Regions from separate parts of the Kitasatospora sp. NPDC087271 genome, predicted to be linked through region 2. Evidence: riboswitches for the same ligand, from Rfam matches in the RefSeq annotation. Region 2 holds a riboswitch; the other holds the start of a gene.

Region 1 (3,544 bases), on a different contig from region 2:
TCGAGCATGGCCTGGTCGATCAGGCGCTGCTCGGTGGCGTCGTAGCCGACCAGCTCCGGGCCGATCTGCTCGATGACGGCCAGGACGGCCTTCTCCACGCCCTTGCCGAAGTAGCGGTTCTTGTCACCGTCGCGCAGCTCGAGCGCCTCGAAGGCGCCGGTGGAGGCACCCGACGGGACAGCGGCACGGCCGGTGCTGCCGTCGTCGAGGCCGACCTCGACCTCGACCGTGGGGTTGCCACGCGAGTCGAGGATCTCACGGGCTACGACGACATCGATGGACGGCACGAGGCATCTCCTTGCGGAAGCAGGGTCCGGCTGACGTTGGGTGCTGCCGGCGGGACGATTGCGGAGTCGTTACGACCAGAGCCTAACCGCCCCGGCCCCCGGGGCCGCGCTGGCCTCGGTCCCGTCTCAGCGTGTGGCCCGGCTACCCACCGGTAGTTCACCTGCTTGCCCGATCGAAGCGGGCGAATACGGGGGAATGCGGGCGAAGGGGGACGGGTCCCGTCCCCCTTCGCCCGCAGGGCGCGGGCCGTTCAGGGCCCGGGCCGCTCAGCCGAGGTGCAGCACCTGGCCGGGCATGATCAGGTTGGGGTTGCCGCCGACGGTGCCGCGGTTGCCGTCGTACACCGACTGCCAGCCGCCGGACACGCCCTGGGCGGCGGCGATCGTCGACAGCGTGTCGCCGGCCCGGACGGTGTAGTCGTGACCGCCCTGCGCGGCGGCGGGCTGCGCGGCCGGGGCGGACTGCGCGGGCTGCGCGGCGCGGGGCGCGTACTGCGGCTGGGCGGCGGGCTGGCCCGCGTACTGCTGGTAGACGCTCTGGTGGCTGGTCCAGTACCAGGCGCCGTTGTTCTGGTACCAGTACACCTTCGCGTCGGCATCCCAGCCGGCCTTGCCGGAGAAGCCCTGGGTCTGCGGCTGCGTCTGCTGCGGGGCCTGCTGGACGGGCTGCTGGGCGGCCGGCTTCGGGGCGGCCTGCTTGACCGGCTGCTGGGCGGGCTTCGGGGCCTGCGCCTGCTGGGTCGGCTTGGCGGCGGACTGCTTGGCGGGCTTGGCGTCCGTGGAGGTGTCCACGGAGGCCGGGGCGCCGCCCTTGCTCAGGCCGGCCTTCTGGGAGCAGACCGGCCAGGCGCCCGGGCCCTGCGAGGCCAGCACCTTCTCGGCGACCGAGATCTGCTGCGCCTTGCTGGCCTGGTTGGCCTGCGGGGCGTAGGAGGTGCCGCCGTACGCCTTCCAGGTGCTGGGCGTGAACTGCAGGCCGCCGGAGAAGCCGTTGCCGGTGTTGATGCTCCAGTTGCCGCCGCTCTCGCACTGGGCGACGGCGTCCCAGGTGGAGGCCGGGGCGGCGGAGGCGCCGGTGGCGGTGAGGAGCGGCATCGCGAGTCCGACGCCGGCCACACCGGCGACGGCGATGGCCTTCTCGGTCTGGGTGCGACGGCGGTGGCGGCCGGTTCCAACGAACAGCATGAAGAGGTCCCTCTCCGCACGCCTGCGAGGTGAGCTGTCGGGTTCGGACCGGGAGGTGGCCCGGCCGCCGAAAGCGGAAACGATTCCGCTCGGGCGGCTTCACCCCAAGCCGTCGGGGAACGGCAACAAACCTGGTTCCCCCGCCCCTGCCCAGGGTCTGGTCGGTTTCCCGTGACGCGGCGGGCAGGATTCGGCGTTCCGCGCACGAGGTCCGCAGCTGCGAACTCCAGGGAGAGTAGACAGATCATCAGACCAATAACAAGCTCATATCACCGATATCACACACAAATTACGGCGCGTGGTCAATCGCCTACCAACGGCGGCGGTATGTCCGGATTAATGCGGGTTCAGACCTGGCTCCACGGGCCGCCGGAGACATGCCGTCAGCGTGTCGGGGCGGCGGTCGGCGTGACCGGCGGCGCGTGCGGAGAGCGGGTCTCCGGAGTGAATTCGACCGGGAGTTCCCGCAGGCCGCGCATGATCAGGCCGCCCCTCCAGCGCAGGTTCTCCGGGTTTTCCGCGAGCCGCAGGTCCGGCAGCCGGGAAAGCAGCGTGGCCAGTGCGCTCCGCCCCTCCAGGCGGGCCAGCGGGGCGCCGATGCAGTAGTGGATCCCGTGGCCGAAACCCAGGTGCGGATTGTCCGTGCGGGCCAGGTCCAGGGTGTTCTCGTCCGCGAACCTGGCCGGATCGCGATCCGCCGCGGCCAGCACCACCAGCACCGGATCGCCCACCGGGATGTCCACCCCGCCGATCGACAGCGGCCGCGTCGCGAAACGCCACGTCGCCATCTCCACCGGCCCGTCGTAGCGCAGGAGTTCCTCGATCCCGGTCTCCAGCAGCGCCGTCTCGCCGCGCACCACCGACTCCTGCAGCAGCCTGCGCTGCTCCGGGTTGCGCAGCAGCGCGTACGTGCCGTTGCCGATCAGGTTGACGGTCGTCTCGAACCCCGCGAACAGGAGGATGAACGCCATCGCGGCGGCCTCGTTCTCGTTCAGGTGCTCGCCGTGGTCGCTCGCCCGGATCAGGCCCGAGATCAAGTCATCACCCGGATCCGCCCGCTTGCGGTGGATCAGCTCCAGCAGGTACGCCCGCATCCGCTTCACCGCCCGCCCCACGCCTCCGCGTTGGCCGCCGCCGTGCCGGATCATCATCCCGGCCCAGTCCCGGAAGTCGTCCTGGTCCTCGGCCGGCACGCCCAGCAGGTCGCAGATCGCGTAGATGGGGAGCGGGAACGCGAACTCGTGGATCAGGTCCGCCGAACCGCGCTGCGCGAAGCCGTCGATCAGCCGGTCCGTGAGCTGCTGCACCCGCGGCTCGAACTCCGCCACCCGGCGCGGCGTGAACGCCTTCGACACCAGCCGGCGCAGCCGGGTGTGGTCCGGCGGGTCGATGTTCAGCAGATGCGTCATCAAGTCCGCCTGGCGCTCCCCCGGAATTCCCACCCGCCCGGTGCGGTGCGCCTGCTCGCTGTGGTGCGCCGGGTTCTTCGACAGCCGGCCGTCCGCCAGCGCCTGCCGCGCGTCCGCGTAGCGGGTCACCAGCCAGGCCTCCACCCCGCTCGGCAGCGTCGTGCGGTGAACCGGGGCGTGCTCGCGCAACCAGGCGTAGGCGGGGTACGGATCGGTGGCGAACTCCCAGGTGAAGAGCTGCGGGGCGGCGGGATCGGGCTGCACTGGCATGCGTCGACCGTATCCGGTGGGTCGGGGCCGCACCGCCTCCGGCGGACGCGACCGGCGGGGCCGGATCGTCGACACCCGGCGGACGGCCCGTCAACGCTCCGTGGACGCCCCGTGGACGGTCCGTGGACAGCTCTTGGACAGCTCTTGGCCGGGTGGCGGGCGTGACCCTGGTCACCTGAGGGGTAATCCCTGTTGCGGAGGGTCAGGACCTGCCTACGATCCTCCGCAGAAATCGTGGGCGCCGGTGCGGTGTCGCCCACAGGGAGGAGCAGACCATGCGGGTCAGCGGGGCAGTCGTCGTCATCGCGGTACTCGACGGCGGATCGGGAGCCGAGCTCGCCCGCCGGTTCGCCGCCGCCGGCGCCGCCGGAGTGCTGATCGCCGACCAACGTG
Region 2 (3,544 bases):
ACGCCGGAGTTCTGGCCGTTGTTGGACCAGAACAGCAGGTCGCCCGCCTGCAGGCTGTCCAGCGAGACGCGGGTGCTGGCGGCGGCCTGGTCGGCGGCGACGCGCGGGACGGAGACGCCCGCGGCGCGCAGCGCGGCCTGGGTCAGGCCGGAGCAGTCCCAGCCGCCGTTGCCGGTGCCGCCGTAGACGTACGCCTGGCCGACCTTCGACTGGGCGAAGGAGACCGCGGCGGCCATGCTGCCGGTGGCGGCCGGGGTCTGAGCCGGGGTCTGAGTCTGGGCGGCCGGCTTGGAGGCCGGCTTGGTGGCCTGGGCCTGGGGTTGGGCGGCCGGCTTGGCGTTCGCGGCAGCGCCGTTGGAGGTCTGGCCGGACTTCTGCGAGCGGTCGAACCAGGTGAAGTCCGAGCCGGACGTGGCCGACGAGCCGGAGCCGGACCGGTCGGCCTGAGCCGACTGCTGGGCCTGGCCGCCGTCCTTGAACGAGAGGCGCTGGCCCGGGTAGATGCTGTCCGGACCCTCGGTCAGGGTGCCGCGGTTGAGTTCGTACAGCCGCTGCCAGCCGCCCTGGAGGTTGTGCTTGTCGGCGATCGAGGACAGCCAGTCGCCGGAGGCGACGGTGTAGTCGTCGGCCTGGGGCTGGGCGCTGTTCCGGGCCTGGCTCTGGCCCTTCTGGGCCGAGGTGCCGTTGGTGGAGTCGGCGGGGGCCTGCGCCTGGTCCTGGGCCGGTGCGGCCGGCTTGGCGGGCTTCGCGGCCGGGGCCGGGGTCTGCGCGGGCTTCGCGGCCGGGGCGGCCGGCTTCGCGGCGGGCTTGGTGGCGGTCGAACCGGCAGCCGAGCCGGTGGTCGAACCGGCCGAGGTGTCGACGGCGGCCGGGGCGCCGCCCTTGGTCAGGCCGGCCTGGACCGAGCACACGGGCCAGGCGCCGGGGCCCTGCGAGGCGAGGACCTTCTCGGCGACGGCGATCTGCTGGTCCTTGGTGGCCTGGTTGGCCTGGGGGGCGTAGGCGGTGCCGCCGAAGGCGGCCCAGGTGCTGGAGGTGAACTGCAGTCCGCCGTAGAAGCCGTTGCCGGTGTTGATGCTCCAGTTGCCGGTGCTCTCGCACTGGGCGACCTTGTCCCAGGTGGCGACGGAGGCGGCGGAGGCGGTGCCGGAGGTGAGGCAGGGGATGGTGAGGCCGACGCCCGCGACGCCGACGGCGGCGATCACGCGTCGGGTACGACTGGACAGACGGGTGCCGTTGGTGGGCAGCATGAAGACGCAGTCCTCTCCCACGCCTGCGAGGTGAGCTGTCGGATTCGGGCTGGAGTTGCCCGGCCGCGCTGTGGGCGCGGCTTCACCCCTAGCCCTGGATCGTTCCGGGGAACGGTCCGGGGCGACTTACCTGTGGGTCCCCCGCTCCTGCCGTGGTGCGTTTTCGCGCTGCCAGGACATCCGACGGCAGGACTCGGCGTCGCGGATGAACTGGGTTCGTGTGGCCACGAACGGGGAGCACGTTAAGCAGACTTAAGTTCAAACTGCAAACACCTGTGACGCGCATCACGGTTTGACGAGAACGGTCGTTCCCCTCGCTTTTCATGATCGGAAATGACCGATTTCCGGCAACCCCGCGAAGGGTGCGCGCAACTGTCTGCGCTTCAGGAGGCGGGTGACGGTGGGTCGGGTCGCCCGGGGGCCCGTCCGTCGGGAGGGCGGCGTGTCCGCACTGTGGTCGTCGGGGGATGTGTCGAGCGATGGTGAACAAATATGGACAGAACAGACATCGCACCTATTCGTTCTTTAACTCCCTTACGGGACAAGCGGGAAGGGCCCGGAACGTAGCCGTTCCGGGCCCTTCCCGCGTGCGGTGACCGCTACTGCTGGCCGGCCGACTCCTCGGCGGCGGCGTGAGCGGCGTGACCGCCCCGGCCGGAGTGGTCGGCGTAGGTGCCCTCGGCGGCCTCCGCCGCCTCGGCCTCGGCCTGCGCCAGGGCCTCGGGGGAGGGCGCCGGCAGCGCGGCCAGGTAGGTGGAGGCGATCAGCTGGCCGACCGTGGGGTAGGCGCCCAGCGGCGCCGCGGACGGGCAGCCGGTCTCCTCGGCGGCCGTGGCGAGCAGCTCGGAGTCGGCCTCCGGCCCGATCACCAGCGGGGCCAGCGCCGGGCGCTGGGAGCCGGTCTCCTTGAGGTGGTTGACGGCCGCGGCGACCGAGCCCGGCACGTCGAGCGCGGCGGGCACGACCGGGACGGCCAGCCGGGCCGCCAGCAGGACACCGGTGATGCCGGCCGCGGCGGCGGCCTCCTCGCCGCCGACGGTGGTCAGCACGACGCCGTCCGCGGCGGTCGCGATGGCGAACAGCCGGGCCCGGTCGGCACGCGCCAGGCCGGCCTCGGACAGGCGCACGTGCACGGCCTCGGCGAGCAGCGGGTGCGGGCCGAGCACGTCGGTGACGGGGGCTCCGTACTCGGCGGCGAGGGCGTGGAGTTCGGTCAGGAATCCGTGCGGGCCGGGTACCAGCGGCACCAGGACCGGCGCGGGCAGGCCGGCCTCGGCGGCCATGGCCAGCAGTTCGGCGACGGTGCGGTCGTCGCTGTCGGCGCCCTGGGCGGCTTCGCCCGGGAGGTAGCCGACGGCGGTCTGGATGCCGCTCTGCTCGCTGCGGACGATCGACAGCAGCTCCTCGACGACCGAGCGGGACTCGGGCCCGGCGGTCGCGGGCACGGCGAGCACCAGGGCCGGGGATCCGGCCGGGATCTCGGGGCGCTCGGGGCGACGGTGGCGCCCCCGCGCACGGGAGCCTGGAGTGCGGACGGGCAGTGGCGCGCCCGGGATGGCTGCGGTGCTCATGCCGGAGATCGTAGGACATCGGCCCGTCAGGCCTGCATTCGGCTGCCGTTCGAGTTTCACGTGGTCATGGCGGGTGCGCCGCGCTCCCGTCGTGTCCGTCCGGGCGGTTTGCCCGCAATCCGGACATATCTCACCCAGCCTTCGAGCGATCACCGCTGGTTGCCCTGACGTGTCCGACGGGGCGTCGAGTTGCTTCTGTGGCGCGTGAGATGTCTCACAGCCAGGAGGTCGCCTGACGGAGGGTCACGAAGGCGCGACTCCGGGCGCCTGAAGATCAACATTCAGCGGGGAGCCGCTCACGGCCGGTTATCGAGAATCTGGCGATTCACTCGGCTATGTCCGTTTACGTACCGTCAGGAGAAGGGTCCGTGAAGAGTTCAGAACTGCCGGTGAAAGGCCTCGTGCACCTGCAATGTCCCGTGCTGATGCACGTGCACAGCAGCTATCATCGCGTCAAGTGAGGCGTTGTGCCGGGCCGGTACGGGGCCGGTCCGTTCGTTCGGCGGGTGCCGGGAGCGCCGCGCTGGACGACCACTCCGGAGCTCTTCGGGAGATTTCTATGCACGACTCGCAGGACACGTACGGCTCGTACGACACCTACAACGGGATGGCGGCCGCCGACCTCAAGGGGGTTGTCTGGCAGAAGAGCCTGCACAGCAACTCCCAGGGGAACTGCGTCGAGTTCGCGGCCCTGCCGGGGGGCGATGTGGCGATGCGCAACTC

Evidence for each region. Region 2 has a riboswitch for cyclic di-AMP ahead of ACIO9K_RS00085 (transglycosylase family protein). Riboswitches for the same ligand answer to the same signal wherever they lie in the genome.
Region 1: it holds a riboswitch for cyclic di-AMP, as region 2 does, so the genes downstream of both, ACIO9K_RS10030 (transglycosylase family protein) here and ACIO9K_RS00085 (transglycosylase family protein) in region 2, are expected to answer to the same signal.

Annotation. Positions count from the first base shown of each region.
Region 1 is NZ_JBIUYQ010000004.1:274,013-277,556, reverse strand. Features, by position in the region: gene eno (phosphopyruvate hydratase) at 1-287, opposite strand, end outside; gene ACIO9K_RS10030 (transglycosylase family protein) at 555-1,472, opposite strand; cyclic di-AMP (ydaO/yuaA leader) riboswitch at 1,478-1,645, opposite strand; gene ACIO9K_RS10025 (cytochrome P450) at 1,856-3,151, opposite strand; gene ACIO9K_RS10020 (SDR family NAD(P)-dependent oxidoreductase) at 3,427-3,544, shown strand, end outside.
Region 2 is NZ_JBIUYQ010000001.1:14,107-17,650, reverse strand. Features, by position in the region: gene ACIO9K_RS00085 (transglycosylase family protein) at 1-1,271, opposite strand, end outside; cyclic di-AMP (ydaO/yuaA leader) riboswitch at 1,258-1,418, opposite strand; gene ACIO9K_RS00080 (hypothetical protein) at 1,850-2,821, opposite strand; gene ACIO9K_RS00075 (DUF397 domain-containing protein) at 3,381-3,544, shown strand, end outside.